4 regions of the Roseixanthobacter glucoisosaccharinicivorans genome follow, and region 1 is predicted to be linked to each of the others. Evidence: riboswitches for the same ligand, from Rfam matches in the RefSeq annotation. Region 1 holds a riboswitch; each other region holds the start of a gene.
The links. A riboswitch is a leader RNA that binds a small molecule or an ion and turns the genes downstream of it on or off. The one in region 1 is predicted to bind cobalamin.
Positions count from the first base shown of each region.

Region 2: it holds a riboswitch for cobalamin, as region 1 does, so the genes downstream of both, V5F78_RS16840 (CbtB domain-containing protein) here and V5F78_RS19425 (TonB-dependent receptor plug domain-containing protein) in region 1, are expected to answer to the same signal.
Region 3: it holds a riboswitch for cobalamin, as region 1 does, so the genes downstream of both, V5F78_RS23145 (energy-coupling factor ABC transporter permease) here and V5F78_RS19425 (TonB-dependent receptor plug domain-containing protein) in region 1, are expected to answer to the same signal.
Region 4: it holds a riboswitch for cobalamin, as region 1 does, so the genes downstream of both, cobU (bifunctional adenosylcobinamide kinase/adenosylcobinamide-phosphate guanylyltransferase) here and V5F78_RS19425 (TonB-dependent receptor plug domain-containing protein) in region 1, are expected to answer to the same signal.

Region 1 is NZ_CM195538.1:4,190,106-4,197,863, forward strand. It holds gene V5F78_RS19415 (MATE family efflux transporter) at 1-562, shown strand, start outside; gene panE (2-dehydropantoate 2-reductase) at 611-1,531, shown strand; cobalamin riboswitch at 1,599-1,808, shown strand; gene V5F78_RS19425 (TonB-dependent receptor plug domain-containing protein) at 1,916-3,910, shown strand; gene V5F78_RS19430 (ABC transporter substrate-binding protein) at 3,921-4,766, shown strand; gene V5F78_RS19435 (FecCD family ABC transporter permease) at 4,763-5,770, shown strand; gene V5F78_RS19440 (ABC transporter ATP-binding protein) at 5,767-6,558, shown strand; gene V5F78_RS19445 (biliverdin-producing heme oxygenase) at 6,642-7,241, opposite strand; gene V5F78_RS19450 (TonB-dependent hemoglobin/transferrin/lactoferrin family receptor) at 7,315-7,758, opposite strand, start outside.
Region 2 is NZ_CM195538.1:3,637,099-3,644,856, reverse strand. It holds gene modC (molybdenum ABC transporter ATP-binding protein) at 124-1,200, opposite strand; gene modB (molybdate ABC transporter permease subunit) at 1,197-1,898, opposite strand; gene modA (molybdate ABC transporter substrate-binding protein) at 1,954-2,751, opposite strand; gene V5F78_RS16850 (TOBE domain-containing protein) at 2,907-3,116, shown strand; gene V5F78_RS16845 (histidine phosphatase family protein) at 3,180-3,764, opposite strand; cobalamin riboswitch at 3,874-3,993, shown strand; gene V5F78_RS16840 (CbtB domain-containing protein) at 4,025-4,249, shown strand; gene V5F78_RS16835 (CbtA family protein) at 4,262-5,116, shown strand; gene V5F78_RS16830 (winged helix DNA-binding protein) at 5,487-6,053, opposite strand; gene V5F78_RS16825 (TRAP transporter substrate-binding protein) at 6,205-7,188, opposite strand; gene V5F78_RS16820 (TRAP transporter large permease) at 7,227-7,758, opposite strand, start outside.
Region 3 is NZ_CM195538.1:5,005,843-5,013,600, forward strand. It holds gene V5F78_RS23115 (arsenate reductase ArsC) at 1-371, opposite strand, end outside; gene V5F78_RS23120 (DUF2946 family protein) at 662-1,048, shown strand; gene V5F78_RS23125 (TonB-dependent receptor) at 1,179-3,428, shown strand; gene V5F78_RS23130 (DUF2946 family protein) at 3,539-3,943, shown strand; gene V5F78_RS23135 (copper chaperone PCu(A)C) at 4,025-4,594, shown strand; gene V5F78_RS23140 (hemin uptake protein HemP) at 4,740-4,925, shown strand; cobalamin riboswitch at 5,108-5,334, shown strand; gene V5F78_RS23145 (energy-coupling factor ABC transporter permease) at 5,369-6,046, shown strand; gene V5F78_RS23150 (alpha/beta fold hydrolase) at 6,437-7,321, shown strand; gene V5F78_RS23155 (hydantoinase/carbamoylase family amidase) at 7,368-7,758, opposite strand, start outside.
Region 4 is NZ_CM195538.1:1,952,165-1,959,922, reverse strand. It holds gene waaC (lipopolysaccharide heptosyltransferase I) at 1-718, shown strand, start outside; gene rfaD (ADP-glyceromanno-heptose 6-epimerase) at 731-1,744, shown strand; gene rfaE1 (D-glycero-beta-D-manno-heptose-7-phosphate kinase) at 1,796-3,235, shown strand; cobalamin riboswitch at 3,275-3,465, shown strand; gene cobU (bifunctional adenosylcobinamide kinase/adenosylcobinamide-phosphate guanylyltransferase) at 3,584-4,126, shown strand; gene cobO (cob(I)yrinic acid a,c-diamide adenosyltransferase) at 4,123-4,755, shown strand; gene V5F78_RS08770 (cobyric acid synthase) at 4,755-6,215, shown strand; gene cbiB (adenosylcobinamide-phosphate synthase CbiB) at 6,199-7,170, opposite strand; gene cysN (sulfate adenylyltransferase subunit CysN) at 7,603-7,758, opposite strand, start outside.

The DNA.
Region 1 (7,758 bases):
CGCCGTCACCATGGGGCTCGTGGCCGCCCATGCGGGACCCGGTGCGGTGGCCGGCTTCGGCACCGGAACCCGGCTCGAATATCTGCTGCCGCCGCTCGCATTCGGGCTCGGCGGGCCGCTGGTGGCGCTGGTGGGCACCAATATCGGCGCCGGGCAGAACCGGCGCGCGCTGCGGATCGCGCTGATCGGCGGCGCCTTTGCCTTTGCGCTGACGGAAACGGTGGGCCTTGCTGCCGCGCTCTGGCCGGCCGCATGGCTCGGCCTGTTCGACGCGACGCCGGAAATGCTGGAGGTCGGAACGGTGTATCTGCGCATCGTCGGACCCTTCTTCGGCTTCTTCGGGCTCGGCATGACGCTGTATTTCGCCTCGCAAGGCGCGGGGCGCCTCGGCTGGCCGCTTCTGGCCAGCCTGCTGCGGATGATCATCGCGACGGGCGGTGGCGCGCTGGTGCTCTCGGCCACCGGTTCGCTGTACTGGCTGTTCGCGGTCTATGCCTGTGGCCTGTTCGCTTATGGGGCCGTCGTGGGCGTGTCGGTCGCCTCGGGATCCTGGTTTCGCTAGAACATTTCGATCACCCCACCGACTCGGATCGGTTTATCGGAGCAAGCGATGCGTATTCTCGTGGTCGGTGCCGGTTCCACCGGCGGCTATTTCGGCGGTCGCCTGGCTCAGGCGGGCCGCGACGTGACATTCCTCGTCCGTCCCAACCGCGCAGCCCGCCTGCGGGCACGCGGGCTTGAGATCGTCAGCCCCCTCGGCGACGTGACGCTTCACCCGGGCATCGTGACCGCCGACCAGATCACCGGGCCGTACGACCTCGTCCTGGTCTCGGTGAAGGCGTTCGCCCTGGAAGCCGCGCTCGTCGACGTGGCGCCCGCCATCGGCCCCAAAACCATGATCCTGCCCGTGCTCAACGGCATGAAGCACATGGATCTGCTGGCCGACCGCTTCGGCGCCGATCGGCTCCTCGGCGGGGTCTGCAAGATCATGGGCCGCATCGACGATGAGGGACGCATCGTGCAGATGAGCCCGCTGCAGGAACTGACCTATGGCGAAACCGGCGGCACGCGCTCGGCGCGCATCGAAGCCCTTGACGCCGTGATGCAGGGCGCGGGCTTCGACGCGCAGCTCTCGGATCACATCCTGCTCGACATGTGGGAGAAGTGGGTGTTCCTCGCGAGCCTTGGCGCCACCACCTGCCTGCTGCGCGGCAGCATCGGGGACGTGGCCGCGGCGGGCGGCAAGGCCGTAGCCCTCGCCATCGTCGCCGAATGCGCCGCCATCGCTGAGGCTTCTGGATACGGCCCGCGACCGGCTTTGCTCTCCTGGACCCAGGCGCAACTCACGAGCGACGGCTCGCCCATGACCTCGTCGCTGTATCGCGATCTGAGCCAGGGCAATGCGGTGGAAGCCGACCAGATCATCGGCGATCTCGCCGCGCGCGCCCGAGCCCTCGGGATACCGACGCCGTTGCTGGAAGCCGTGGGCGTCGCGCTGAAGCTGTATGAGAACCGACGCGCGCAAGGCTGAGCGGCCGGTCCAGCGATCGAGCGGCCCGCACTGAGATCGTGCCGCTTGACGGTGCGCGCGCCCTGCGGCTAGCGTCAAGGCGACGGTTCCCCCAGGGGATCAAAAGGGAACGCGGTGAGTCGGCGCCTGGAAACAGGGGTTGGCGAAGCCGCGGCTGCCCCCGCAACTGTAAGCGGCGAGTCCTTCGTCATCAGCCACTGGGCCTTCGGGCCTGGGAAGGCGGCGAAATGGACGCTGACCCGCGAGCCAGGAGACCTGCCGTCAGCCGTGGTCACGCGCGTGCACATTGGGCGGGGTGTCCTGATGGTGGTTGATCCAGGCGGCTCCCGGGCCGTGGGGAGGCCTCGTTCGCGGTGACGGACCACTCGTCCCGCTGAGGCCCAAATGCCGTCCGCCTTGATTTTCCCCGTTCGCCGCGCCGCGCGCCGTCCCATGCTCGTCGCGCTGATTCTCTCCTTCGCCTCCGGCGTCGCCAATGCCCAGTCGGCGCCCCCCGCCGATGGCGCGTCGCAATCCATCGACCTGCCCGAGGTGGTGGTGAGCGCCACCGGCATGCCGACGCCAGTGGACCAGGTCGCCTCCTCCGTCAGCGTCGTCACCGCCGAGGAGATCGACCGCCAGCAATTGCGCACGGTTCCCCAAGTGCTTCAGTCGCTTCCGGGGCTCAATGTGGTGCAGACCGGCGGGCCGGGCGGGCAGACCTCGGTGTTCATCCGCGGGACCAATTCCAACCATGTGAAGGTGCTGGTGGACGGCATCGACGCCGGCAATCCGTCCAGTCCCACCGGCGCCTTCGACTTCGGCCAATTGCTCGCCACCGACCTTGCCCGCATCGAGGTGCTGCGCGGTCCCCAGAGCGGCCTCTACGGCTCGGATGCGATCGGCGGCGTGATCTCGATCACCACCAAGAAGGGCGAGGGGCCGGCCAAGGTGTTCGGCTACGTGGAAGGCGGCGCGCTCGGCACCTTCAACCAGGCGGCCGCGCTGAGCGGCTCAACGGACAAAGTGGGCTATTCCTTCAACGTCACCCATTTCTCTTCGACCGAGATCCCAGTGACGCCGCCCTCCATTGTCCCGCCGGGCTATCCGATCAATCCCAACGCCTATGACAACTGGACCTATTCGACCCGGCTCGATTTCCAGATGAGCGATGCGTTCGCGGTCAATTTCGTCGCCCGCTATATCGACAGCCGGCTTGCCTACACGCCGGATGTCTACCCGCCCCCGCTGTATGAAGGGCTGCCGGCGGCTGAGCGCTCCACCAGCCTCGCCAGCATGTTCTTCACCAAGGGCGAAGGCGTGTGGACGGCGCTGGACGGCGCGCTCAACACCACGTTCGGAGTGAGCGCCACGACCTCGTCCAACCCCACCACCGGGCCCAACAGCGACGTGAACGGCCAGTATGAGGGCGACCGGCAGACCTATTATCTGCGCTCGAACCTCGCCTTTGCGCCGGGGCAGAACCTGCTGGTTGGCGTGGAGCGGCGCAACGAGGCGATGACCTCCTCCACCCAATATACCGATCTTTCCGCCAGCACCGGCGACACCGGCGCCTATGCGGAACTCCAGGGCAAGCTGGGGGATCGCTTCTTCGGCGCCGCGAATATCCGCTTCGACAGCGACGACACGTTCGGCGATCATTCCACCTTCCGCCTCGCGCCGGGCTTCCTCATCCCCGAGACGGGAACCACGCTGAAAGGCAGCTACGGCACCGGCTTCAAAGCGCCCTCGCTGTACCAGCTCTATGCCCCCTATTACGGCAATGCGGAGCTGAAGCCGGAGGAAAGCACGGGCTATGATATCGGCTTCGAGCAAGAGGCGTTCGGCGGCCGGGTGACGTTCGGCGCCACCTATTTCCACAACGACATCACCAATCTCATCAGCTACGACCCGGTGACCTACCAGAACATCAACATCTCCAGCGCGACGACACAGGGCGCGGAAACCTTCGTGGCCTTCGCTGTGACCGACCGGCTGAAGCTGAGGATGGACTACACCTATACCGAAGCGGTGGGCTACATGCCGCCGGACACCTCCTTCGGGGCGGCCTGCGCGCCGCTGACCGACACTTCCTGCGCGCCGCTGCGGCGGCCGAACAACAAGGTGAGCGTCAGAGCCGACTGGAACCCCACGGACCAGCTCAATCTCTCCGCCACGCTGATCTACGCGTCCGCCTGGTGGGATATCGTGCGCCTCACCAGCGATTATATCGACCAGCCGGGCTACACCGTGGTGAACCTGGCGGCAAATTATGCCCTCACGCCCCAGGCGACCGTGTTCGCACGCATCGACAATCTGTTCGACCAGACCTACCAGAACCCGAACGGCTACCTTGCACCCGGCTTCGGGGCCTATGGCGGCCTCAAATTCACCTATTAAGGCGGACGGAATGAAACGCGTCGCGGGCCTGCTCGCTTGTCTGCTGCTCTGCGCGCCCGCCTCCGCGGAGGCGCAGAGGCCGATACGCATCGCCTCGCTCAATCTGTGCGCCGACGAACTGGTGCTGCGCCTCGCGGATCCGGACAAGGTCGCCTCGGTGACCTATCTGGCCCGCGACCCGCGCAGCTCCAATGTCGCCGATCTCGCAAAACGTGTGCCGGTGAACCGGGGCATCGCCGAAGAGATCGTGCCGCTCGCGCCCGATCTCGTCATCGTCGGTGCCTTCACCACCCGCACCACCACCGCCATGCTGAAACATCTCGGCATTCCGATCCTGGAACTGGGCGTGCCGTCGAGCCTGGAGGAGGCCTATGCGCAGATCCGCACGGTCGCCGACCAGATCGGCGAACCGGCGCGGGGGGAAGCGATGATCGGCGCCATGCAGCAGGCCTTCGCCGGCCTGCCGCCCGTGCCCGTTCACCGCGCCTCGGCCATCGTGCTGCGGCCGAACGGATTCACCGCGGGGCGCGGCTCCATCGTCGATGAGATCCTCGAACGCGCGGGTTATGCGAACCTTGCCGCGCGGCTCTCCACCGATCGCCTCGGCCAGCTCAATCTGGAGGAGATCGTCGAGGCCCAGCCGGACCTGCTGGTGATCAACGGCGGCGCGGATGCCCCACCCTCGCTGGCCGACGACCTCCTGCACCATCCTGCGCTCGCCCCGTTCGCAGCAGACGGGCGCACGCTGTCTCTCCCCACCCGCCTGTGGACCTGCGCGGGCCCTGAGCTCGCGCAGGCAGCACAACGCTTGGCGGCGAAGCGCCTGGCGGGCGCACGCATCGGCATGGCGCGATGAGCGCGTCCCCGCATCCCGGCCATGCTGCGCTTGTCGCCGCGCTCGCCCTCCTGGTCCTGGCGCTGTTCGCGGGCTCGGCGGCAATCGGCTATACGACGCTCGACATCTCCGCCGCGCTCGCCGACCTGCTCGCCGGGCGCGCGAGCCTGCCGGCGTTGGTTCTTTCGGAACTGCGCCTGCCGCGCGCCATCCTCGGCGCCACGGTGGGCTTCAGCCTCGGCATCACCGGCGCCGCGCTCCAGGGGCTCATGCGTAATCCCTTGGCCGACCCCGGCGTGGTGGGCGTCTCGGGCGCGGCGGCGCTCGGCGCGGTGGTGGCCTTTTATTTCGGCCTGTCGGCCAGCTTCGCCCTCGCGCTTCCGCTCGGCGGCCTCATGGGCGCGGGCATCGCCACCGCCTTCCTGCTGATGCTGGCGCGCCGGGGGGTGGGCACGGCCACCCTGATCCTCGCCGGCGTGGCGCTCAACAGCCTGACCGGAGCGCTCACCGCGCTCGCCCTCAATCTCGCGCCAAGCCCCTATGCGGCGCTGGAGGTGGTGTTCTGGCTCATGGGCTCCTTGTCAGACCGCAGCCTCGTGCACGTGGCGCTGGCGCTTCCGTTCATGATGGCGGGATGGGGCCTCGTGCTCGCCACCGGCCCCGCCCTGGATGCGCTGACCTTGGGCGAGGACACGGCCACCAGCCTGGGCTTTTCCCTGTCGCGCACGCGTCTGCTGGTGGTGGGGGGCGCCGCTGCGGCGGTGGGCGCGAGCGTCGCGGTGGCGGGCGCGATCGGCTTCGTCGGGCTGGTGGTGCCCCATCTGATGCGGCCGCTGGCGGGAAACCGGCCCGGCCGCCTGCTTCTGCTGAGCGGGCTTGCCGGCGCGGCGCTGACGCTGGGCGCCGACATCGCCGTGCGCCTCATCCCGACCCGGCCGGAGCTGAAGCTGGGTGTGGTCACGGCGATTATCGGCGCGCCCTTCTTCCTCGCCATGCTCCGGCGCTTGAAAATGGAGGGCGAATGATCCTCGAAGCGCTCCAGGTCAGCGTGGCGCGCGGCACGGCCCGCGTGGTGCGCGACCTCTCCGTGAAGGCGCAGCCGGGCGAAGTGCTGGGCCTCATCGGCCCGAATGGCGCGGGAAAAACCTCGCTGCTGCGCGCGCTGTGCGGGCTCGAACCGCTCGCCGGCGGGCGCGTGACCTATGGCGGACGCACCCTGGCCGAGATCGGCAGGCGCGACGGTGGCCGCACCCTTGCCTATCTCGCGCAGGGCGGACGAATCCACTGGCCGGTGCGGGTCGAACAGGTGGTGGCGCTCGGCCGCCTGCCGCATGGCGCGGCTGAGGTGGATGCCGCGACCGTTCGCGCCATGGCGGCGGCGGACGTGATGCATCTGCGGGACCGGACGGCCGGCACCCTCTCCGGCGGCGAGCGCGCCCGGGTGCTGCTGGCGCGTGCCCTGGCGGTGGAAGCGCCGGTGCTGCTGGCGGACGAGCCGGTCGCGGCGCTCGATCCCTATCACCAGCTCCAGGCGATGGAGCTGCTACGCGGCCTTGCCCGCGCCGGCACCACCGTAATCGTGGTGATTCACGACCTGACGCTCGCGGCCCGCTTCTGCGACCGCCTGGCGCTGATGACCGACGGCACCCTCTTGGCTGCCGGGCCCCCCGCGGAGGTGCTTACCCCTGACCGGGTGGCGAAGGCCTATGGCGTCACAGTGGAAACCGGCATGCGCGCCGGCGAAAAGTTCGTCCTGCCGTGGCGGCGCTGCGATGCGTCGCCACCACGTGCGCATGGGCATCCCCTCAGCTGACCGCTTCCACCGCCAAATCGCGTGCGACACCCGCCGGCCCGGCGCTCCAAAAGGCCGCCGCGCCAAACCGCGCCCGAACCCGATCAGGCAAGCTCCTCGCGCACCAGATCCTGCACATGAGAGAATGCGCTTATGGTGGCCGCCTCCGCGCGGCGGTCCTCCTCGGGGGTCAACGCGATCGCATCGAGCGCTTCGGTGAAGCGGCGCCAGTGAAGGCCCCGCCCCTCGGGGTGTGCGGCGAGATGGCGGGCGCCGAAGCGCTCGGAGAGATCAAGCTTGATCGCCGCCTTCAGCAGAAACGCCGCCCCCATGTTGGAGCCCTCGACCACATAGAGCCAGCCGAGCGCCTCCGGCAGCGGCAGCGCGACCGCCGGATCGGCGACATCCGGGCGGGCGATGTCTGGGCGGGCGAGGCCGAGATCCAGAAGGTCGTTCTCCACGCGCGACAGCCGCTCGCGGCTGGCGAGGCCCGGCAGCAGCGCCTGGAACGCCGGCGCCGCATAAAGCGGTGCGACCCTCAGATGCAGCCGATATTGGAACCGTAGGAAGCGGGCGTAATTCTCCCGTTTGGCAAAGGGCGCCGCCTGCATCACGCTGTCATCCACGCGCTGGTGCAGCGCGCTGGAGGCCGCGCGAAACCGCAAGATCCGGCTGGGCGCCAGCACATCCCCATCAACGCTCATCGTCCGCACTCCATGACCTTGCGCTGGTTCAAGCCGCACGCGGCCGCCCGCGCGCGCGATTGGGAAAAGGCGTTCATTTCACGATCCTCGCGGGTGCATTCGCCGCCACGGCGCCGCCGCCGAAGCGGATCGTGAGGCCGCCCTTTACCGTGAGCCCGGCACTCGGAAGGAAGCTTTCGAACTGGGTGTATTGCTCGTTCAGCAGGTTCTCGACCGAGAGCTGCATCAGCACGTTTTCCGAGGGCTGATAGCCGAGATAGGCGCTGACCAGATTGAAGCTGGGCGACGGGTCATAGACCGAATTGGTCGGCAGATCCTCGGCCGTCTTGGCGGCAACCGCCGTCCAGCGCAGGGCGAGGCTGAGCTTGCGCTCAAGGAAGCGCAGGCCCACCGTGGAGGTGATCTGGTCCGGCGGCACCGAGGCCAGCGGTTGTCCGGCAGTGGGGCCGGCGGTCGCCTTGCCGCTGCTGGTCTGGCCGGAAAGGCCCGCGAACCAGATGCCGGCATCATAAGTGCC
Region 2 (7,758 bases), 550 kb from region 1:
ACGGGCGGCTCGGCGTGGATGGCCGGGACGCACCCGGCCATGACATCCGATTACTGGCAGACAATGGCGCGCACCTCCCCCGGCGCCCCGACGATCCACCACGCTACTGCACGTCGATTGGCCCTAGCGCTCCGCCAGCGCCACGGATTTCACCACCGCGCACACCGCCAGGCCCGGACGAAGGCCGAGCATCTCGCACGAAAAGGTGGTCAAGCGCGCCAGCAGCGATTGCCCGCCGCACGCCAGGCGGATGTCGACCATGCCGTCGACCGGCTGGCCGATTTCCGCGATCTGCCCGTCCAGCACGTTCAGCGCGCTGAGGCCCTGCGGCGGGGTGAGCGCGATCATCACGTCGCGCGCGGGAACGCGCACCCGCACGCTCGCGCCCGGCGGCTGATCGCAGAACGGCACCCGCATCAGCCCGCTGCCGGTGTCGAGGACCGTCATGTGGTGGGCGGGGTCGTGGGCGGCGACCTTGGCCTCGATCACCGCGCCGCTCTCCGCGCGCCCGGTGGCCGCCACGAGATCGGGCTGGGTCAGCACCTGGTCGGCGGGCCCGACGGCGCGCGTGCGCCCGTCCGCCAGCACCACGATGGTGGAGGCGAGGCGCGAGACCTCGGCCAGGGAATGGCTGACATAGACGATGGGAATGTGGGTCTCGTCCCGCAGCCGTTCGAGATAGGGCAGGATCTCGGCCTTGCGCGCCTCGTCGAGGGCCGCCAGCGGCTCGTCCATCAGCAGCAGGCGCGGCTCGGAGAGCAGCGCCCGGCCGATGGCGACGCGTTGCTTCTCCCCGCCGGAGAGCGCATTGGGCCGCCGCTCGAGCAGATGGCCGATGCCGAGCAGGTCCACCACCTGCGCGAGATTGCCCGCCCGCAGGGAAGCCGGCGCGAACCAGCGGCCGAACAGCAGGTTGCGCCGCACCGAGAGATGGGGGAACAGGCGCGCTTCCTGGAACACATAGCCGAAGCGCCGCTTGTGCTTGGGCACATAAATGCCGCGGGCGGTATCCACCAGCACCACGTCGTCGAACACCACCCGGCCGGCATCGGGCCGGATCAGCCCGCCGATCACATTGACCAGGGTGGACTTGCCCGACCCCGACGGCCCGAACAAAGCGGTGACGCCGGCGTGGGAGGCGAAGTGCGCGTCGAGGGTGAAGTCGCCCAGCTTCAGCCTGGCTTCGACCAGCAGCGTCATCGCAGATCCGCCTTCTGGCCGGCAAAATGGGCGAGGATTTCCGAGGCGACCAGCGCCGCCATGGAGATCGCCACCGATATCAGCGTCAGGCGCAGGGCGCCGGCATCGCCGCCGGGCACCTGGGTGAAGCTGTAGATGGCGGCCGAGAGGGTCTGCGTCTCGCCGGGAATGTTCGAGACGAAGGTGATGGTGGCGCCGAACTCGCCCATGGCTTTCGCGAACGAGAGGATCATGCCGGCGATCACGCCCGGCAGGATCAGCGGCAGCGTGACGGTCAGGAATACCCATATCGGGCTCGCGCCGAGGGTGCCGGCGGCATCCTCCAGCTTGCGGTCCACCGCCTCGATGGAGAGGCGGATGGTGCGCACCATGAGCGGAAAGCCCATCACCGCGCAGGCCAGCGCCGCTCCGGTCCAGCGGAACGAGAACACGATGCCGAAATGCGCATCGAGAAAGGCGCCGATGGGGCCGCGCCGGCCGAACAGCAGCAGCAGGATGAAGCCCGTGACCACGGGCGGCAGCACCAGGGGCAAATGGACGATGCCGTTCAGCACCGATTTGCCCCAGAAGCGGCCGCGCGCCAGCGCGAGCGCCATCAAGATGCCGAACGGCAGGCTGGCCAGCATCGCCACGGTGGCGATGCGCAAGGTGAGAACGACCGCCGTCCATTCGTCGGCGCTGAGATGCAGGAAATCCACGCGGGCCTTCCGGACGTCGGAGAAGGGGCGGCGCGCGCGCGGCGCGCCACTCGCCTCACTTTAGGATGGTGAAGCCCTGCTTCTCAAATGCCGGCTGTTCCTTCGCCGCGCGCATGAAGGCGAGGAAGGCGGCGGCGTCGGCGTTCTTGGAACCCGCGACCAGCGCCACCGGATAGATGATGCGCGGGTGGCTGTCTTCCGGGAAGGTGCCGACGATGGCGACGTTCGGGTCGGCGGCGGCGTCGGTCTGGTAGACGATGCCGTAGGGCGCTTCGCCCCGCGAGACCAGCAGCATGGCGGCCCGCACGCTCTCCGCGCCGGCGACCTTGGCCTCCACCGAGGGCCAGATGTCGAGATAGGTCAGCGCCGCCTTGCCGTATTTGCCGGCCGGCACGCTGTCCACCGACCCCATGGCGAGGCGCCCGCCCTTCAGCAGGCCGGCAAGGTCGAAGCCCTTCTTGATGTCGACCGGCTTGGCATTGTCCTTGGGGGCGATCAGCACCAGGCGGTTGCCGAGGAAATTGAACCGGCTTCCCTCCTGGAGCAGCTTGTGGCTGGCGGCATAGTCCATCCAGTCGAGATCGGCGGAGATGAAAATATCGGCGGGCGCCCCGGCCTCGATCTGCTTGGCGAGCCCGGAGGAGGCGGCATAGGAGATGCGCGTGGTCTTGCCGGTTTCCTTGTGCCAGTCGGCCGCCACCGCATCGAGGGCGTTCTTCAGGCTGGCGGCGGCGAAGATGGTGACCGGCTCGGACTGGGCATGGGCCGCGCCGGCCAGGGGCATGGTGCCAAGCCAGGCGCCGCTCAGGGCGAGGCATGCGATTTTCAGCCAGGTGCGGCGAGCCAGGTTCATTGTCCCTCTCCGGTACGGTGCTTGGTGCAGCGCGATATATTTTGAAATATAGCGCCGCGACGATTTTCGCTAGCGATATATTTTCTAAAATATGTCGATGTGCGGCGTGGCGGACGGGAGCCCACCGGGCTCCGCGCCAGCAGTGGAGGGTGATCATGAAGATCAGTGCGCGGAATGTGTTGAAGGGCAAGATCCTGGAAATCACCAAGGGCGCGACCACGTCCCACGTGCGCCTGGACCTTGGCGGCGGCGCCACGGTCACCGCCTCCATCACCAATGAGGCGGTGGACGAGCTGAAGCTCGAAGTCGGCCAGGACGCCGCCGCCATCATCAAGGCGTCGGACGTGATGATCGCCGTCCATTGAGGTCAGGCGGGAGCCGCCGGGCGTGGCTCCCGCCCCTCGTTCCACCCGCCCGTCCGGTCCGCCTCAGGCGTCGGGCGGAGGGTCCAGGGGCTGGCCCAGGGTGCGAAGGGTCCAGCGCCGGCCGTCGGTGCGCAGGTCGCTGCGGGTGAGCGGCGCCACGTCGATCTGCCAGAAGGCGCCAGGCGGCGCCTGGAGAAGGCCGACCGCGATCGCCCGGACGTTCGCCGCATGGGTGCAGGCGATGACATGGCCATGGCCCTCGCGCTGGCGGTCCAGCCAGGCCTCCATGCGGGCGATCAGCGCCGCGAGCGATTCGCCGCCGTGCGGCGCTGCCTGCGGCTCGCCGCGCCAGAGGGCGAGCGCGCCAGGATAAGCTGTGTCCACCTCGGTGAAGGTGCGGCCCGCCCACAGCCCGCAGTCCCAATCGCGAAGATCCTCGTCGTTCTCCGCCTCAAAGCCGAGCGCGCGTGCGGTCTCTCTCGCGCGCTCGGCTGGCGAAGTCCGCACGCCGTCGGGCCGCCGCAGCCGGCCGCGCCACGCCTGGGTCTGCGCCAGGGCGAGCGGCTCCAGCGGTTCGTCGCGCGGAAAGGCGCCGGCCCGCAGGGCGGCGGTGGCACCGTGGCAGATCAGCGTCAGGCGGTTGGCCATGGCGATGGGGCACCCTTGCGGCAGCGGGCGGAGGAGATCGGCCGGCGCGCCGGCGCGCGTCTGTTTTCGCCAGATTGTTCGTTTGACACAACCGGCTTCGCGCCAATAGTGTCGATGCTTCGCTGCGGGTGAGGAAGTCGGTGAAAATCCGACACGGTCGCGCCACTGTAAGCGCCACGCCATTCCGGCCGTGCCGCAAGTCAGACCCGGCCCGCAGGACGATGTTCGATTTCGGGACGCGCAATCCCAGGAGACTGACCATGGCCGACACCGTTCTTTCCGGTTCCTCCCTCGGCGTTGCGGCCGGCACGCAGACCATCTCGGTCAGCGAACTTCTGCCCTGGGCGGTGTTCGGCGGCCTGCTGATGCTGCTCGCGCTTTATTTCGTCGGCGCCGAACAGGGCGCGACTTCCCTCATCCCCGGCATGTATGTGCATGAATTCCTGCACGACGGCCGCCACCTGCTCGGCTTCCCCTGCCACTAAGGGGCATGCGACATGGTTGGGTCTCTCCTGCTTCGCGGGATGCTTGTTGGCGTCCTCGCGGGCTTGCTCTCGTTTGGATTCGCGCGCGTCTTCGGTGAACCCGCGGTCAACCGCGCCATCGCCTTTGAGGAAGCGCATGCGGAAGGGCCGGCGCCCGCCGCCGCGCCCGCATCCCCGGCGGCGACGCCGCATGTCCATGCCGACGGCAGCACGCACATGCATGCCGCCGCCCCGGTACCCGCCGCGGCCGAAGGCCATTCCCATGGCGGCGAGGAGGAATTGGTCAGCCGGTCCACCCAGGCCGGGCTCGGCCTGCTGACCGGCACATTGGTCTATGGCGCCGCCATGGGCGGCATTTTCGCGCTGGTCTTCGCCTTTGCGCTCGGGCGGGTGGGCCCGTTGTCCCCGCGCGCGACGGCGGGGCTGCTGGCGCTGGGCGGGTTCTTGGCCATCGCCCTGGTGCCGGGGCTGAAATATCCCGCCAATCCGCCCGCCGTAGGCGACGGCGCGACCATCGGCTTCCGCACCCAGATGTTCTTCCTGATGCTCGTGGCCTCGCTGGCCGCGCTCACGGGCGCGGTGCTGCTGGCCCGGCGGCTCGCCGCCCGCCACGGTGTGTGGAACGGGGTCGTCGCGGCGGCGCTTGCCTATGTGGCGGTGATTGCCCTGGTGCAGACGATGCTGCCGACCATCAACGAGGTGCCGGCCGAATTCTCGGCCTCGCTCCTGTGGGAGTTCCGCATCGCCACGCTCGGCATCCAGGCGGTGCTGTGGGCAACCCTCGGGCTGGCCTTCGGCCCGCTCGCCGAGCGCAGCCTGCGCGCCCATCGCGGCGCGCGCCTCGCTCCCGCCGGTGCCCTGCGCTGACGGGCTTTCGCTGAGGCGGATCGGTGAGCCGCGGGGGGGCGCTTTGACGGACCCCTCGGGTGCGGCGCCGGTGGGGTCCTCGTGGTCGCCGTCGGCCCACGCCGATCACTTGGAAGCGGGCGGATGCGGCGTGCCGAAATTCAATGCGAAATATTCGCCCGAAAAGCCGGTGTGATCGGCTGGAAAAGTGCGGTCAAGCGCCAGTAAACCGATGTTCGTCTGCGCTAAGCCATTGTTTCACGTGAAACATTTTCTGTCACCCGGAGCGATGCCGAGGACCGGTGCATCAGGAGAGCCCGCGCTTTTCCCGCGCGCGGGCGGGCTTGCCAGTGGCGGCGGCTTTGTCCTGCCGGCCTGAAGCGGAGGTGTGCTAAAGGCTCGCGGCCGCCCGGGCCGCCTGGTCGTAATGGCCGGAAAGCGTGCGCAGCAAGGCCGCGATCTCCGACAGCTTTTCGGGGGGAATGCCTGTCGCGGCAACGGTTTGCGTCAGCAGCGCCTCGCGCACCTCGCGGTAGCGCTGGCAGGCGAGGCGGCCTTTCTCGGTGGCGTTCAAGGTCTTCTCCTTGCCGCGCCGGCCGCTGGACACCAGCCCCAGGGCCTGGAGCTTCTTCGCGGCATAGGTGACGAGGTGGGTATCCTCCACATCCAGCACCAGGCACAGATCGGCGATGGTCTTCGCCCGGTCCCGATGGGCCACGTGGTGCAGCACCAGCACATCCAGCGACGACAGATCCGGCAAGCCCGCCGCCGCCATGCAGCGGACCATCCAGCGCTGGTAGCCGTGGGTGATCATGTTGAGGCCGAATTCCAGCTCCGACAAGGCCGGCAGGGCGCCGTCGGCAAGATGGGCCGAGGAGACGATGGAGCCGAGCGGACCGGACGAGATGGGGCGATCGGTTTCACCGGCCGGTGCGGGAGAGGCGGGGCGTCGGGTCATACGGCTTGGCGTCCGGCTGTTCTTGCGGGCGGAAATGCTCCGGCCCGAGAAGCCGGGGCCGGAAGCGGGGAGCGTCGGCAAGGCCTGCCGCTCCGGCGGCGTGGCCGGCCCTGCGCGGGCCGGCCGATCGCGTCATGTTACGCCACCGCCCTCACTTCTTGAAGGCGGCGAGGGCGGCTTCCCCGTCCGGGCCCGCCTTCTTGATCCAGTCGGCGGTAAGCTGCGCGCCGATCTTCTCGAAGCCGGCCCGCAGTTCGGCGGAAGGCGCTTCCACCTTCATGCCCTTGGCCTGGAGCTGCTCCACATACCATTTGCTCTTCTCGATGGAGCTCTTCCAGCCGCGTTCCTCGGCGGCGGCAGCAGCCTTCAGCACGGCCTCCTGGGTCGGCTTGTCGAGGGCATCGAAGGCGGCCTTGTTCACGAACACCATGTTCTTCGGCAGCCAGGCCTGGACGTCGTAGAAATAGGGGATGCTTTCCCAGATCTTCACGTCATAGCCGGTGGCGGCGGAGGTGATGAGGGCGGTCACCACGCCGGTGGCGAGCGCCTGCGCCAATTCGGCCTGCTGCACGGTGACGGACTGGGCGCCGAGCAGATCGCCGATGCGCGAGGTGCCGACATTATAGGCGCGCCACTTGGCCCCCTTCAGATCCTCGACTTTGGTGACGGGGTTCTTGGAGAAGATGCCCTGCGGCGGCCAGGGCACCGCGTAGAGCACCATCAGGCCCTGCGCTTCCATCTTCTTTTCGACGAACGGGCGCGAGGCCGCCCAGAGCTTCTTCGAGCTTTCGTAGGAGGTTGCGAGGAACGGCACCACGTCGATGCCGAAGATCGGATCCTCGTTCTCGTGGATCGACATGATGACCTCGCCCGCCTGGGCCTGGCCGGTCGCCACCGCGCGCTTGATCTCCGGCGCCTTGAACAGGACGGCGTTGGGATGCAGCGTGATCAGCAGCTTGCCGCCGGACAGGGTTTCCACGTCCTTGGCGAACTGGGCGATGTTTTCCGTGTGGAAATTGTCCGCCGGATAGGCGGAGGGAAGGTTCCACTTGGTCTGGGCGAGCGCTGGGGCCGCCGAGAGCGCGGCGATGCCGGCGGCGACGAGCACCGGTGCGAGGAAACGCGAGCGTGCCATTTAGTATCCCTCTTCTGGTTGGCTGTGACGGCGGTTTTTCACCCGGGGAAGGCCCAGCGCGGCAGCACCAGGACGATCTCCGGGAAGGTCGTGATGATGATGACCGCGACGTTGAGCAGAATGAAGAATGGAAAAGCGGCCTTGGCCACCGAGAGCGTGTCGCGCCCGCTCATGTTCTGGAGCACGAACAGGTTGAAGCCCACGGGCGGCGTAATCTGCGCCATCTCGACGTGAATGACGAGATAGACGCCGAACCAGACCAAGTCGAAACCCGCCTGCTTCACCATCGGCAGCACGATCACCGCCGTCAGGACGATCATCGAGATGCCGTCGACCAGGCAGCCGAGGATGATGTACATGACGGTCAGGGCCAGGGCGAGCTTGCCGGGGGTGAGGTTCAGCCCCTGCACCCATTCGGCCAGCGCCACCGGGATGCCGGTATAGGCCATGGCAGCGGTGGTGAAGGCCGCGCCGGCGATGATCAGCATGATCATGCAGGACAGGCGGGTCGCGCTCATCACGCTCTGGAGGAACGCCGACCAGGTGAGCGTGCCGCTCCAGGCCGCCAGG
Region 3 (7,758 bases), 820 kb from region 1:
ATCTCCGCCGGTGAACCCGTGGCGGCGGCCGGATCGGGAATGCCCCAATGGGCGGTCATCGGCTGGCCCGGCCAGACCGGGCAGGCTTCCTGCGCGGCGTCGTCGCAAACGGTGAAGACGAAATCCAATTGCGGCGCGCCCGGCTCTGCGAATTCAGTCCAGATCTTGGAGCGCAGGGCGCTGACATCGAAATTCATGCCGCGCAGCAGCTTCAGGGTCTCGGGATGCACATCGCCCTTGGGCTGGCTGCCCGCCGAATAGGCCTTGAAGCGGCCCATTCCCAGCCGGTTCAAGATGCTCTCGCCCATGATCGAGCGTGCCGAATTTCCGGTGCACAGGAACAGCACGTTGAAAATCTTGTCCTCGGTCATATTGCCTCCTCAGGCCGCGGCCTGCCGGTTGAAGTGAAGTCCCTGGCGGCTTCCATCGCGGCGATCCCGGCCGGATGCACCGCCGGGCGCTCCGGCGACGGGTGCGCGCTTCTTTGATAACAATATGTCGATATATCTCGAAATGTCGAGATGATTGCCGCGGTAGCTGTTCCGGCATGCGCGGCCGAGGGGGCGGGGGCGGGACGGGGCCTGGATTGGGACATTATGGCCACCTCCGAGCCCTGTATTTCCCCAGGGACAGGCGGCATAATTCGGCTGGGGAGTCGGGAATGATCAAGCGGCTGGGGCAGCATTGGGGCGGCGCGCGCATCGTGGCGTGGACGCTCGTCTATGCGCTGGTGTTCCAGGTCGTCCTGACGAGTGCCTTCTTGGCCAGCCGCGTGGCGGGAACCGCGCCCGGCCCGTTCCAGATCTGCCAGAACGATCCCTCCGCCACCGCGCCGCACGCGCCTGCCGACGATCGCACCAAGGCGTTCGTCCATTGCCCGCTGTGCCTCTCGCGCGTGGATCTGGCGATCCTGCCCACACCGCCCGCGACCCCCGCCATCGTGCGGCTGGCGGTTCCGTTCCGATTCGTGCCCGGCGGGGGCGTCGATCCCGCCTTGTCCGGCGTGCGCGTGGCGCACTGGCCGCGTGGGCCGCCGATCGCGGTGTGACGCGGCGCCGGCCCTGCTGGCGTTAAATCCCCTCTTTCCGATTTGGCCGAGCCCCCCGGAGCAGCAGCGCCTTTGCGCGTTGCGCCGCCCCGCGCGCCGTGGCCGGCCCCACTTGAATGCTGGAAACGCCATGCAATCGCGAACGCACGTTATTTTCCGTCCGGCCCGTTCCCGTCTGCGCGCCTTGCGCCGCACGACGGCCCTGGTACGCCCCGCCCTCGCGGCGCTCTGCCTCACGCCCCTCGCGACCGGCGCGGCGATGGCGCAGGCGGTCGAGGATCTGCCAACCATCGTGGTCCGTCCCTCGACCCCGGCCGCCGTCGCCGGCGCACAAGGCTTCGGCCCTTATACGCCCGCCGACACCGCCTTCATTTCCGCCCCCGAAGCCCAGAATGCGACGCTGTGGACCAGCGATTCCGGTTCGCTCATCTCCCGCATTCCGGGGGGCGCGACATGGGGCGCGGGCGGCGTGTCGAGCCTGCCGGCCGTCAACGGCATGGGGGCCGACCGGGTGCAGGTGGCCATCAACAATATGATCTTCAGCCCGGCCTGTCCGAACGAGATGAATCCGCCGCTGTCTTATGTGAATCCGGCGATGATCTCTTCGGTGAAGGTCTACACCGGCACGGCGCCGGTAAGCGTTGGCGGCGACTATACGGGTGCGAAGGCGGACGTCACGCTCGCCCCCCCGAAATTCACCCAGGGTCCGGCGCTCACCGTGTCCGGCAGCCTGTCCGGATTCTACCGCGGCAACGGCAATTCCTACGGCACCGACTTCAACGGCACCGTTTCAAACCAGGATACCAGCGTCACCTATACCGGCGGCTGGGCGCGGGCGAGCGATTACACATCCGGCAACGGCACGGTCATCAAGTCGACCCTGTATGAAACCCAGAACCATGCCTTGACCATTGCCAAGCAGGTCAATCAAAGCCTGTTCACCTTCCAGATCGGCGGGCAGTTCATCCCGTACCAGGGCTATGTCAACCAATATATGGACATGGTCGACAACAAGAGCCTCTATGCCAACGGCAGTTATGCGGGTGATTTCGACTGGGGTAAGCTCGAAGCCTCGATCTTCGCCAACCGCGTGCGTCACACCATGGGCTTCATCCAGCCGGACAAGACCGGCGACATGCCCATGGACACCCGCAGCACGGATCTCGGCTATAAGGTGAAGGGAACCATCGGCACGTCGGCCATCGACATCGTGCGCGTCGGCAACGAGCTTTACTACAATAACCTCGACGATTGGTGGCCGCCGGTCGCGGGCTCCATGATGATGGGGCCGGATACGTTCGAGAACATCAATAACGGCCAGCGCCTGCGCTTCGGCTATTTCGGCGAATGGGAACGCCATCTTGACGCGCAATGGACCACCATCATCGGCCTGCGCAACGATATCGTCTGGATGAACACCGGCGACGTGCAGGGCTACAACGAGATGATGTACGGCGCGAACGCCGCCGCCTTCAATTCCCAGAGCCACGCGCGCACCGACTTCAACATCGACGGCTCGGCCATCCTGCGATACGAGGCCAACGCCTTCAGCCTTTACGAGCTTGGCCTGTCGCGCAAGACGCGCTCGCCGAACCTGTACGAGCGCTATGCCTGGTCCACCAACGGCATGGCCATGCAGATGATCGGCTGGTTCGGCGACGGCAACGGCTATGTGGGCAATCTCGATCTGGTGCCGGAAAAGGCCCACACCTTAAGCTTCACGGCGGATTGGCACGATCCGGCGCAGAAGGTCTGGCAGGTGCGGGTTTCGCCCTATTACAGCTATGTGCAGGATTATATCGACGTGCAGCGCTGTGCCCTGCCGGGATGCCTCGCCAATTTGCCGAACAATCTCACCGCCGACAACACGTTCGTCTATCTGCAGTTCGCCAATTACGACGCCTGGCTCTATGGCGTGAACATCGACGGCAAGCTGGCCCTTTGGGACGATCGCACCTACGGCCAAGGCGCCTTTCGCGGCGGCCTGAACTTCGTGCGCGGGCAGCGCACCGACGGGGTCAATCTCTACCACATCATGCCGGTCAACGCGACGCTGGCGCTCGACCACACGCTCGGCAACTGGAGTTCGAGCGTCGAGGTCCAGCTGGTGGGGGCGAAGACTCAGGTCAGCCAGGTGCACAATGAGCTGGAGACCTCGGCCTATGCCCTGCTGAACTTCCGCACCAGCTACACGGCCGGCCAGCTGAAGGTGGATTTCGGGATCGAAAACATCCTCGATACCCAATACGACCTGCCGCTTGGCGGGGCGAACCTGGTCAATTACCAGGTCTCCAGCATGATGGGCACCTCGGCCGCCTGGGGCTATCCGGTGGCCGGCTATGGCCGCTCGATCAATACGCGGGTCACCGTGTCCTTTTGAGCTTTGCCACCGGGTGCGGCGCGTCCCTGCGAGGACGTGCCGCACGACTTTGATCTACGGTTGTCGGCGACCCGATGTCATAGTGTCGGCCGACGAACATTCGAGACATCTTGATCTTGGCCAAGCCGCGCACATCCTGGAGAGCCTGGGCCGCCATCGCGGCGGCCTATCTGCTCGTCCTGCAGATGCTGGCCGTGGGGCTTGCCGCGGGCGCCCAGGCGGCGCAGGCAGCGGCCCAGGGTCCGGATGCGTTCGGCGTCATCTGCTCCAGTTCTCCAACCGAGAACGGGTCCCCAACCGAGGGCGGGGCCCCGGCCCATCATGATGGGCTGGACTGCTGCGTCTTGGGCTGTCCCATGTTCGGGCCGGCCGCCGCACCGCCGCCGGCGGCGGAGGGATTCGTCGCGCCGGTGCGCCACGCGGCCGCGATGCTCAGGCGCGGCGCGGATTTTTCCGCCGCGCCGGGCCAGCGCCGTTCCCCGAGCCGCGCCAGGGCTCCACCCGCGATCGCCTGACGCCTGCGTTTGCGCAGGGAAAGTCCGCCGATCGTGACATCCGGTCCTCCCCTGGAGGAGGCCGTATCGTGGAGCCAAGCCATGTTGAATTCTTTCCGTTTTCCCGGCGCGTTCGCGCGCCTCTGCCGCCGCATGTATCTTGAAGAGGCGCTCGCCGCGCTGGCCTTCGCCATGTTCCTGCTGACCCTCTCCGCGCAGGCGCTGATGGCGCACGAGTTCAAGGTCGGCTCCATCGAGATTGACCATCCCTGGACCCGCGCCACGCCCGAGGGCGCCAGCGTCGGTGCCGGCTATCTGGTCCTGAAGAACGAGGGTTCGACGCCGGACCGCCTCGTCTCCGCCACCGCCGAGGGCGCGCAGAAGGTGGAAATCCACGAGATGTCCATGAAGGACGGGGTGATGACCATGCGGCCGGTGGCGGGCGGCGTCGCCGTTCCCGCGCAGGGCTCCGTGGCGCTGAAGCCGGGCTCCTATCACCTCATGCTCATGGGGCTGAAGCAGCCCCTGAAGCAGGGCGCCATGGTCAATGGCACGCTGACGTTTGAGAAGGCGGGCACGGTGTCGGTTCAGTTCAAGGTGGAGTCCATCGCCGCCCAGGGGAGCAGCGATGGGGGCGAACACGACCATATGACGATGCCATCCGGCAAGTGAGTCGCGCGCAAGTAAGCCGCGCGCAAATGAGCCGTCCGGCCGTTCGCGCCGGCCGCCGGCGATCCGCTCGCCTGACCCGCGCCGGGGGCGGCGCGGCGCGTTTCGCCCGTCCTTCGCCCGAACTCCGGCAGAGGAGCCGCCTTCCATGGGCATCATCAAGCTGAGACCCGTGCCGTCTCCCGAAACGGCGGTGCGCACCATCGCGATGGCGGACGGATGCCTGGACAGCACCGATCTCTTTCGCGCGGCGCGCACGGTGCGGATCGTTCATGGCGACCAGGTCTATACCCTGACGCTGACCTCCAAGAACAAGCTGATCCTCACCAAGTAATCGTTTGCGCAAGGGGGGAGGTCTGAGGCGGGAGGCTTGTGGCGGGGCGCGCGTGCTTATTCCGGGCGCGGCATGGGCCGCGCATGCCGGCCGGGTCTCCGCGCGCCTGTCTCCACGCGACAAAGAATCCGCATATCGGTGCGCGCGGACGCGCGGACGTCTTGACAGAAAGCGGAGGTTGGCCGCTCCTGAACGCGCATGGTTCTTCCGGCATGACGCACATGCCGGAAGTGAAATGGGAACGGGGGAGGGGCCGATGACGCCCTGAGCCCCGACCGCCCCCGCGACTGTGAGCGGCGAGCGGCCTTCCACGATGTCACTGAAGCAATCCCCCAAGGTGCGCTTCGGGAAGACGGAAGGCATGCGGCGACCCGCGAGTCAGGAGACCGGCCATGCGCCCGGAACTAACGCAGGCCGTCGGGTGAGACGGCGGAGGAGCAGTCATGCATATCGAACCTGGTCTCGTGGATAGCGGGAAAATCTGGCTCAGCTACGTCACTGCCGCGGGCGCCGGCGGCTATGCCGTGAAGCTGGCCTATGAGGCCGTCCGCGAGCGCGGCATCCTCTCCCTGGTGTCGCGCAGCGCGGCGGCGAGCGCCCTGGTGTTTTCTTTCTTCGAGGTGCTCCCGCATTATCCCGTCGGGGTGTCGGAAGTTCACCTGATCCTCGGCTCGACCCTGTTCCTGATCTTCGGCATGGCGCCGGCGGCCATCGGCCTGTCCCTCGGCCTGCTGGTTCAGGGCCTGTTCTTTGCGCCGTTCGACCTGCCGCAATTCGGCATGAACGTGACGACCCTCCTGGTGCCGCTGTTCGCCTTGCAAGCCGTGGCCCAGAAAATCATCGCCCCCAATACGCCTTATGTGGACTTGCGCTACGGCCAGGCCCTCGCGCTCTCCACCACCTATCAGGCGGGCATCGTCGCCTGGGTGGCCTTCTGGGCGCTGTATGGCCAGGGCTTCACGGCGGACAATGTGGCGGCGATTTCCACCTTCGGCGGCGCCTATATGCTGGTCATCATCATCGAGCCTTTGGCCGACCTCGCCGTGCTCGGCGCCGCCAAGGCGCTGAGCCGCCTGCGCGGCTCCATGCTGCTGGAGCGCCGCCTCTACGAGGCCGTCTGAGACGCGTGACGCGCAGGTCCGTGGGCAACAACCGCCCACGGACAACCGCCCGATGACAACCGCCCGCTGACAAGGGCTCTGCGACAAGCGGCCGGGATCCTCTATCGCGGACGTTTGTTGCGCCGATCCTCCCGATCGGCGCCGGGTCGTTGAGAGGCTGCGGCAAAGGCGGCCGCCTCCCACGAGCGGGGGCGCGGGGGCCGCGCCGGGAGCATCCTTCCTTGCGTCGATAATTGTAAACAGTATACAGATTGAAGCCGTTCGGCTGCCCGGCCGGCCCGCGTTGGGCACGCCAACCGCCAGGACGACAAGCGGACGCACGCCCCCACGCATCGCAGCGCCGGGGCGCGTGCCGCAGAGGATGTGCGCAAATCCAATCGGGGAATGACCATGGCCTACGCGACGACGGACGACGGAGTGCGCCTGCATTATGAGGAAACCGGCACCGGCCGGCTGGTGATCTTCGTCCATGAGTTCGCCGGCGATCTCCGCAGCTGGGAACCGCAGATGCGCCATTTCGGCCAGCGTTATCGCTGCGTCGCCTTCGCTGCGCGCGGCTTTCCGCCCTCCGACGTGCCGGAAAATCCCAGCTCCTATTCCCAGGCCCGCGCCGCCGACGACATCGCTGCGGTGCTCGCGGCGACGGGGGAAACCAAGGCCCATGTGGTGGGCCTCTCCATGGGCGGCTTCGCCACCCTGCATTTCGGCTTCCGCCATCCGCAGCTGGCGCTGTCGCTCTGCGTCGGCGGGTGCGGCTATGGAGCGGAGGTGGAGCAGCGCGCCCGTTTCCAGGCCGAGGCCGACACCATCGCCGGCTTCATCACCTCCGCCGGCATGCCCGCCTTCGCCGAGAAATATGCCTACGGCCCGACCCGCGTGCAGTTCGAGAACAAGGACCCGCGCGGCTTTGCCGAATTCAAGCAGATGCTGGCCGAGCATTCGGCCCTGGGCTCCGCCAACACGCAGCTCGGCGTGCAGCGCGAGCGTCCCTCGCTCTACACCCTGGTGGAGGAGATGAAGCGGCTGACCGTGCCCACCCTGGTGATCACCGGCGACGAGGATTGGCCCTGCCTTGCCCCCGGCCTGCTGATGAAGCAGCACATTCCCTCGGCCGCCTTGGCGGTGATGCCCAATTGCGGGCACACCATCAATCTGGAGGATCCCGACGAATACAATCGTCTCGTCGGCGACTTCCTCACCAAGGTGGATTGCGGCCGCTGGCCGACCCGCGACCCGCGGGCCATGAGCGCGTCCATCACCGGTATGAAGGACTGAGCGCGCGCGGAGAGCCCGATTTCGGGCTCTCCTTCCCCACGGGCGGTCAGGCGCGGGCGTTCTCGGCGAGCCACCAGGCGAGAAGGCTGGCGGCGCGCATGAAATCCGCCATCTCCATGGCTTCGTGCGGATTGTGGCTGCCGTTCTGGTTGCGCACGAACATCATGGCGGTGGGAACGCCGGCGGCGGCGAAGGCGGCGGCATCGTGCGACGCCGGGCTGCCGAGGCTCATCGCCGGGATGCCCAGCGCCTGCGCGCCCTCCACCAGCCGGGCTCGGATCGCGGCGTCCATCTTACCTACCACGGCGCTCGCCCGCGGCCCCATGTGGAAGGTCACGCCGCGCCGGCGTTCGATGTCGGCGATGATGTCGCCCATGCCCTGTTCCAGCTCCGCCAGCTGTGCGTCGTCATAGGCGCGCACGTCGAGGCTGAAATGG
Region 4 (7,758 bases), 2.2 Mb from region 1:
CACCTATCACGCGACCCACGTGGTGCCGGAAACCGAGCATATGGCGGTGCGGCTGCGCAAGCTGTTCGCCGCCAGCCTCGGCTATGCCCTGGAAGGGCTCACCGCCGACGCCGGGCTCGCTGTTCCCGCCGATGCGGAAGGGCAGGGGGACGAGCCGCCTTATATCGTGATGCTGCACGGCACCACCTGGCGCACCAAGACCTGGCCGGTGAAGCACTGGCGCGATCTCGCCCAGATGGCGGCCGAGCGGGGCTATGAAACCCGCATCTTCGCCCAGGGCCCGGAGGAGACCGCGCGCGCCAGCGCCATCGCAGACCGGATCCCCTCGGTGCGGATCGTGCCGCCCGGCCCCATCACCACGCTCGCGCCGGTGATTGCGCGGGCCCAGGCGGTGGTGAGCGTCGATTCCGGCCTCGGCCATCTTGCGGCCGCGCTCGCGGTGCCCACCGTCGGGCTTTATGGCCCGACAAATCCGCGCCTGACGGGCCTTTTCGGCCCCAAGGCTCTGGAATTGAAATCGCTGCGCCCGTGTGCGCCGTGCGAGCGCGCCCATTGCCGGATTGCCCCCGATCTCGTCGAGGGACCACCCTGCCTGACCGATTTCAGCGCGCGGGACGTGTGGCGCGCGCTCAATGTCCTGCGCTTCGGACATGCCGATGCGATGGACAAGACCGGAAGCAGCGTGGCACACGGGAGCGCATCACCGCCTGCGTCCTGAATGGTAGCCTGAATGATCCGCACCGCCCGTTCCGCCCGCGATACGATCCTTGTCACCGGGGGCGCCGGCTTCATCGGCTCGAACATCGCCCGTGCGTTTGCCGCCGACGGCTGGCGGGTGGTGGTTGCCGATTGGCTGGAAGACGGCCCGAAATGGCTCAACCTGCGCGACATCCTGCTGGATGACGTGATCCGCCCGGAGGCGGTTTCCACCTTCGTGGAACGCGAGGGCGGACGGCTGGGCGCGATCGTCCACATGGGCGCGATATCCGCGACCACGGAGCGGGATGGCGACAAGATCGTCGCCCGCAACATCCGCCCGACGCTGGATCTGTGGGACCAGTGTGCGCGCAAGGGCATCCGCTTCATCTATGCCTCCTCCGCCGCCACCTATGGCGATGGCACCGACGGCTTCCGGGACGAGGAGGGCGCCGCCGCGCTCGATCGCCTCTCGCCGCTGAATGCCTATGGCTGGAGCAAGCTGATGGCGGACCGCCGCTTCGCGGCCGATGTCGCCGCCGGGCGGCCGGTGCCGCCGCAATGGGCGGGCCTGCGCTTCTTCAATGTCTATGGTCCGGGCGAAGCCCATAAGGACGACATGCGCTCGGTGGTCCACAAGATCTATCCGACCGCCGCCGCCGGCGAGGCGGTGACGCTCTTTAAGTCGCACGATCCGGGATATGAGGACGGCGGGCAGCTGCGGGATTTCGTCTATGTGGGCGATTGCGTCGCGGTGGTGCGCTGGCTGGTGGAGACGCCGGCGGCGAGCGGCATCTTCAATGTCGGCACCGGGCAGGCGCGCAGCTTCGCGGATCTCGCAAAAGCCGTGTTCGCGGCGGCCGGCAAGGATCCGCGCATCACCTATGTCGATATGCCGGTTTCCATTCGCAACGCGTATCAATATTTCACCCAGGCGGACGTCTCGAAACTGCGCGCCGCAGGCTTTACCCGCCCGTTCACCTCGCTGGAGGACGGCGTGCGGATCTATGTCACCGAGCATCTGCGCGGCCGCAATTCCGCGTCATGAGCGGGACGCCACACTTCGCAAGGGCTGATCTTGCCCCAGGATACCGGCACCATGCTTCCTGATACCAAGCCCGGTCCCGTCGCCGTCATCGGCGATGTCATGGTGGATCGCTACATCCTCGGCTCGGTTTCGCGCATCTCGCCCGAGGCGCCGGTGCCGGTGCTGCTGCATGGCGCGGAACGCATCGTGCCGGGCGGGGCGGCGAACGTGGCCGCCAATGCCGCCGCAATGGGCGCGCCGATCCGCCTCGTGGGCCTCGTCGGGGCCGATGGGGAGGCCGACCAGTTGCGCGCCGCGCTCGCTCCTTATGCGCTGATTGATCTCTCCGGCCTGGTGGTGGACGCCACCCGCCCCACCGTCACCAAGACGCGGGTGATGAGCGGGCGCCAGCAGATCGTCCGCATCGATGCCGAGATGTCCGCCCCGCCATCCCCCGCTATCGAGGACGCGTTGATCGCGGCCGCCAGCCGCGCCATGGCGGGCTGCTCGGTGGTGGTGCTTTCCGATTATGCCAAGGGCGTGCTCGGCGACCGTGTCGTCGCCGCCGTGCTGGCCGAGGCCCGGACGCTCGGGGTGCCGGTGATCGTCGATCCCAAGCGCCGCACCTTCGAGGTCTATCGCGGCGCGACTTTGGTGACGCCCAACCGGCGCGAGCTGAGCGAGGCCACCGGCCTGCCGGACGAGACCGACGCCGACGCCGAGCGCGCGGCGCAGGCGGCGAGCGCCCAGTTCGGCGGCGATGTGCTGGTGACGCGGGCGGAAAAGGGCATGACGCTCTGGCGCCGCAACGGCACCGTGCTCCATGTGCCGGCCGAGGCGCGCGAGGTGTTCGATGTGTCCGGCGCCGGCGATACGGCGCTGGCCGCGCTCGCTTTGTCGCTCGCCTGCGGGCTCAGCCTGGAAGCGAGCGTTCCGGTCGCTAATGCCGCTGCCGCGATTGCGGTCGCCAAGCTCGGCACGGCGGTGGTAACGCGCGCCGAACTCACCGCCGCGCTGCAGCGCTCGGTACCGCAGCTGGAGCCGGCGGGCGCGCTCGTCTCGCGCGACAAGGCGCGCGATATCATGGACCGCTGGCGGGCGAGCGGTGCGCGCATCGTCTTCACCAACGGCTGTTTCGATCTGCTGCATCCCGGCCATGTGGGCATGCTGGAAGCGGCGGCAGCCCAGGGCGACCGCCTCGTCGTGGGGCTCAACACCGACGCCTCGGTGCGCCGTCTGAAGGGCCCGACGCGCCCGCTCCAGGACGAGACCGCCCGCGCGCGGGTGATCGGCGCCATGCGCTGCGTGGATCTGGTGGTGCTGTTCGAGGAGGACACGCCGCTGGAAATCATTACGGCCCTGCTGCCGGACGTGCTGGTGAAGGGGGCGGATTATAAGCCCGAGGATGTGGTTGGCGCCGATATCGTCATCGCCAATGGCGGAAAGCTTGTGCTCGCCGAACTGACGCCGGGCCAGTCCACCTCGACGCTGGTTGCGAAAGCCAGAAGCTGAGATCGCGGGGCGGGCGGTTGCGGCGCGGGGCGGCGGCCTTATAGTCGGCGCGTCGTCGGTTCCTTCGGGATCAAAAGGGAACGCGGTGCGGGAGGCTTTTTCCCTATGCCGCGGCTGCCCCCGCAACTGTCGGCGGAGAGCAAACCCACGAACCACTGAGGCCAGCCTCGGGAAGGGTGGGGGCGCGTCGATCCGCAAGCCAGGAGACCTGCCGAGGACGCAGAGCCCGTTTCGCGGGCGCCACAGGCCGGCTCTCGGCGGGAGGGCCAGGGAGAGTCTCATGTTGGGTCCGCGCCTAGCGGCCGCCTCCGGCCACAGCTCCTGCCGCCCGCACTTCCAGGTGCCGGCTTGAGCGCCATCGCGGCCGAGGCGGGCGGCCGGATCGTGCTGGTGCTCGGCGGCGCGCGCTCCGGCAAGAGCCGCCATGCCGAGCAGCGGGTGGAAGCTGCCGTCCCGCCCTTTGCCTATGTGGCGACGGCCCAGGCCTTCGACGCCGAGATGACCGAGCGCATCCGCCTGCACCAGGCGCGGCGCGATGCGCGCTGGGTCTCCCACGACGCGCCGTTCGATGCTGCCGATCTCGTCCGGGCCCTGCCGTCCGACATGCCGCTGCTGCTGGATTGCCTCACCTTGTGGCTCACCAACCACATGCTGGCGGAGCACGATCTCGCGGCGGAAGAGGATCGCCTTGTGGACGCCATCACCGCCCGCACGGGACTCAGCGTGCTGGTGGCGAATGAGGTGGGGCTCGGCATCGTGCCGGACAACGCCCTCGCCCGCCGGTTTCGAGACGCCGCCGGCCGGCTCAACCAGCGCATGGCGGCCATGGCCCATGAAGTGATCTTCATGGTGGCCGGCTTGCCCATGATTGTGAAGGACACGCCCCGATGAGCGATGAAACCGAAAATGCCGCCGGCGACGACGCCCAGGCCGCTCGCCATCGCGAGAAGATGGCCAAGCGCAAGGCGGTGCAGGATGCCGAGGTGGCGGAGAAGACCCTGGAGAAGGGGCTGCTGATCGTCCACACCGGCCCCGGCAAGGGCAAGAGCACGGCCGCCTTCGGGCTGGCGCTGCGCATGCTCGGCTATGGCCGCAAGGTGGGGGTGGTGCAATTCATCAAGGGCGCCTGGCACACCGGCGAGAAGGACGCCTTCGCCGCGTTCGGCGATCGCGTGCGCTGGCACACCATGGGCGAGGGCTTCACCTGGGAGACGCAGGATCTCGCCCGCGACACCGCCGCCGCCGCCCGCGCCTTCGACAAGGCCCGCGAGCTGCTGGCCGACGAGACCCTCTCCCTGATCGTGCTGGACGAGCTGAACATCGCCCTGCGCTACGGCTATCTCGACCTCGCCGACGTGGTCGCGACGCTGAAGGCGCGCCGGGGCGACCTGCATGTGGTCGTCACCGGCCGAAACGCGAAGTCGGAGCTTCTGGAGGCGGCGGACCTCGTGACCGAGATGGGATTGGTGAAGCATCATTTCTCCGCCGGCGTGAAGGCGCAGGCCGGTATCGAATTCTGATGGCCGCCCGCGCGCTGATGTTCCAGGGCACCGGCTCCGACGTGGGCAAGAGCCTGCTGGTGGCCGGTCTTGCCCGCGCCTTTGCCAATCGAGGCCTGCGGGTGCGGCCCTTCAAGCCGCAGAACATGTCGAACAATGCCGCCGTCACCGCCGACGGCGGCGAGATCGGCCGCGCGCAGGCGCTTCAGGCTCGGGCCGCGCGGGTGCCCTTGAGCGTGCATATGAACCCGGTGCTGCTGAAGCCGCAGAGCGAGGTGGGTGCGCAGGTGGTGGTGCAGGGCCGGGTGCTCACCACCGCCAAGGCCAGCGCCTACCAGGGCCTGAAGCAGAGCCTCATGCCCGCCGTGCTGGAGAGTTTCGCGCGGCTGAAGGGCGAGGCCGACCTCGTGCTGGTGGAAGGGGCGGGCAGCGCCTCGGAAGTCAATCTGCGGCGCAACGACATCGCCAACATGGGCTTCGCCCGCGCCGCCGACGTGCCGGTGGTGCTGATCGGCGATATCGACCGGGGCGGCGTCATCGCCAGCCTCGTCGGCACCAAAACGGTGCTGGATATCGAGGATGCCGCGCTGATCGCCGGCTTCGTGGTGAATAAGTTCCGGGGCGATCCCGCCTTGTTCGCCGACGGCATGGCGCTGGTGGCGGGGCATACCGGCTGGGCCGCGCTCGGCCTCATCCCACATTTTCCCGCCGCCGCGCGCCTGCCGGCGGAAGATGCGCTGGCGCTCCAGGGACCGCCGCCGGCAAAGCCCCACGCCAAGGTGCGGATCGCGGTGCCGATCCTGCCCCATGTCTCCAATTTCGACGATCTCGACCCGCTGGATGCGGAGCCGGCGGTGGAGGTGGTGCGCCTGCGGCCTGCCGAGAGCGTGCCGGTGGACACCGACCTCGTGCTGCTGATCGGCTCCAAGGCCACGATTTCCGACCTCGCCGCGCTGAAATCCGACGGGCTGCATCACGACATCATCGCCCATGCCCGGCGCGGCGGGCGGGTGCTGGGGCTATGCGGCGGCTATCAGATGCTGGGACGGTGGGTGGACGATCCTGACGGCGTCGAAGGCCCGCCGGGCCGGGCGGAGGGGCTCGGCCTGCTGGATGTGGAAACCATTCTCTCTGGCGATAAGCGTCTGGTTGCCGTTGCGGGCCACTCCTGCCTCCAGGCGCCCTTCGCAGGCTATGAGATGCATATGGGCGAGACCAAAGGCGCGGACACGGCCCGACCCTTCTCGCGCCTCGCCACCGGCGATGCGGATGGCGCCACATCGCCCGACGGGCGCATCATGGGCAGCTATGTGCATGGGCTGTTCGCCGACGATGCCCAGCGCGCCGCCTGGCTCGCTGCCCTTGGCGCCGGCGCGCCGCAAGTCTCATACGAAGCGCAGGTGGACGAAACCCTGGATGCGCTTGCCGCGCATCTGGAAGCCCATCTCGATCTCGACCGTCTGCTCAGCCTCGCGCGATGACCACCAGCACCGCGCAGAACAGGGCGAGGCCCATGAGGAGGCGGTTCGCGATCCGGTAAAGATGGAGGGCGGAGCGAATGTCGGCGGCGTCGATCTCGCGCCGGCCATCGCCCATGAAGGGCAGGTCGGCGGGCACGCCGGCATAGGTGCGCGGCCCCGCGATGGCGATGCCGAGGGCGCCTGCCATGGCCGCTTCCGGCCATCCGGCATTGGGCGAGCGATGCTTGCCCGAATCGCGCCGCATCGCGCGCCAGGCGCCCAGGGGCGATGCCCCCTGCATGAAGACCGCGGCGGCGATGATCAGCAGACCGGAGAGCCGCGAGGCGGGCAGGTTTACGAGATCATCGAGCCGTGCCGAGGCCCAGCCGAACGCCTCGTGGCGCGGCGTGCGATGGCCGATCATGCTGTCGGCGGTATTGATCGCCTTGTAGGCGGCGATGCCGGGCAGGCCGGCCATCGCCATCCAGAAGGCGGGCGCCACCACCCCGTCGGAAAAATTCTCGGCCAGGCTTTCGATGGCCGCCCGGGTCACGCCTGCTTCATCGAGCTCCGCCGGATCGCGGCCGACGATGCGCGAGACCGTGGCGCGCCCCGCTTCCAGCCCGTGAACCTCGAGCGCCTCCGCCACCGCCGCCACATGCTCATGCAGGGAACGGCGGGCGAGCAGCGCCGAGCCGACGATCGCCGTGAGGATGATGCCACCGGGAAACAGGTCGAGCACATCCGCGAGGAGAGCGGCCGGAATGGCGGCGCTGGCGATCAGCACCAGCAGCGCCATCACGCCCCGCATGCGCCTTCTGGCGAAGCTCAGCTCGGCCCGGTTCCAGGCAAGATCGAGTGCTGAAATCAGCCGGCCGATCCAGATCACCGGATGACCGATCAGGTTCAGCAGGCGGACCGGATAGCCGAACCACGCCTCGATGGCGAGGGCCAGGAAAGTCAGCAGGAAGGTCAAGCGATCGAGCCCGTTGGTAGCGGGCCGCATGCGCGCCGCCCAGGTCAGGTTTGGACCTCAGGTTTAGACCATGGCCGGCGGGCGAGGAAAGCCCCTCGCCGGCGCAGGGACGTCGGAGCGGGGGACGCAGATGAGGTCGCCGAACAGTGCCGAATTGAAGCGAAATTGCCCGCGGTTCGGAGATGATGCCGACATCTGGCCGAAATGACGCGGTCATCTGGCGAGAGGCACGGACAAGATGCAGGAATCCGATGTTCGTCTGCGCGATTCTTATCGCGGCGAGGCTGATCGTGGGGCGGGCGGCATGCGACGGTATTATTTGCCGCAGAGCCTGCCGCAGAGCCGAAAACGCCATTTAACCATTTGAAGAGACGGGGATTTTCCGCCGGCCTTTTAATCCCTCCCGCGATCCGAAGGGGCGCAACGCCGGAGCTAAATGGTCCAGTCGCCGGCATCCTCGTCGCTGTGCAAATAATCACGATCGGAAAGATAATTGAACACTTGTTCCGCCAACTCTTCAGCCGACTTTTCTCCACCCGCGAGCAGAAGTTCCGGGCTTTCTGGTGCCTCATATGGGCTGTCGATGCC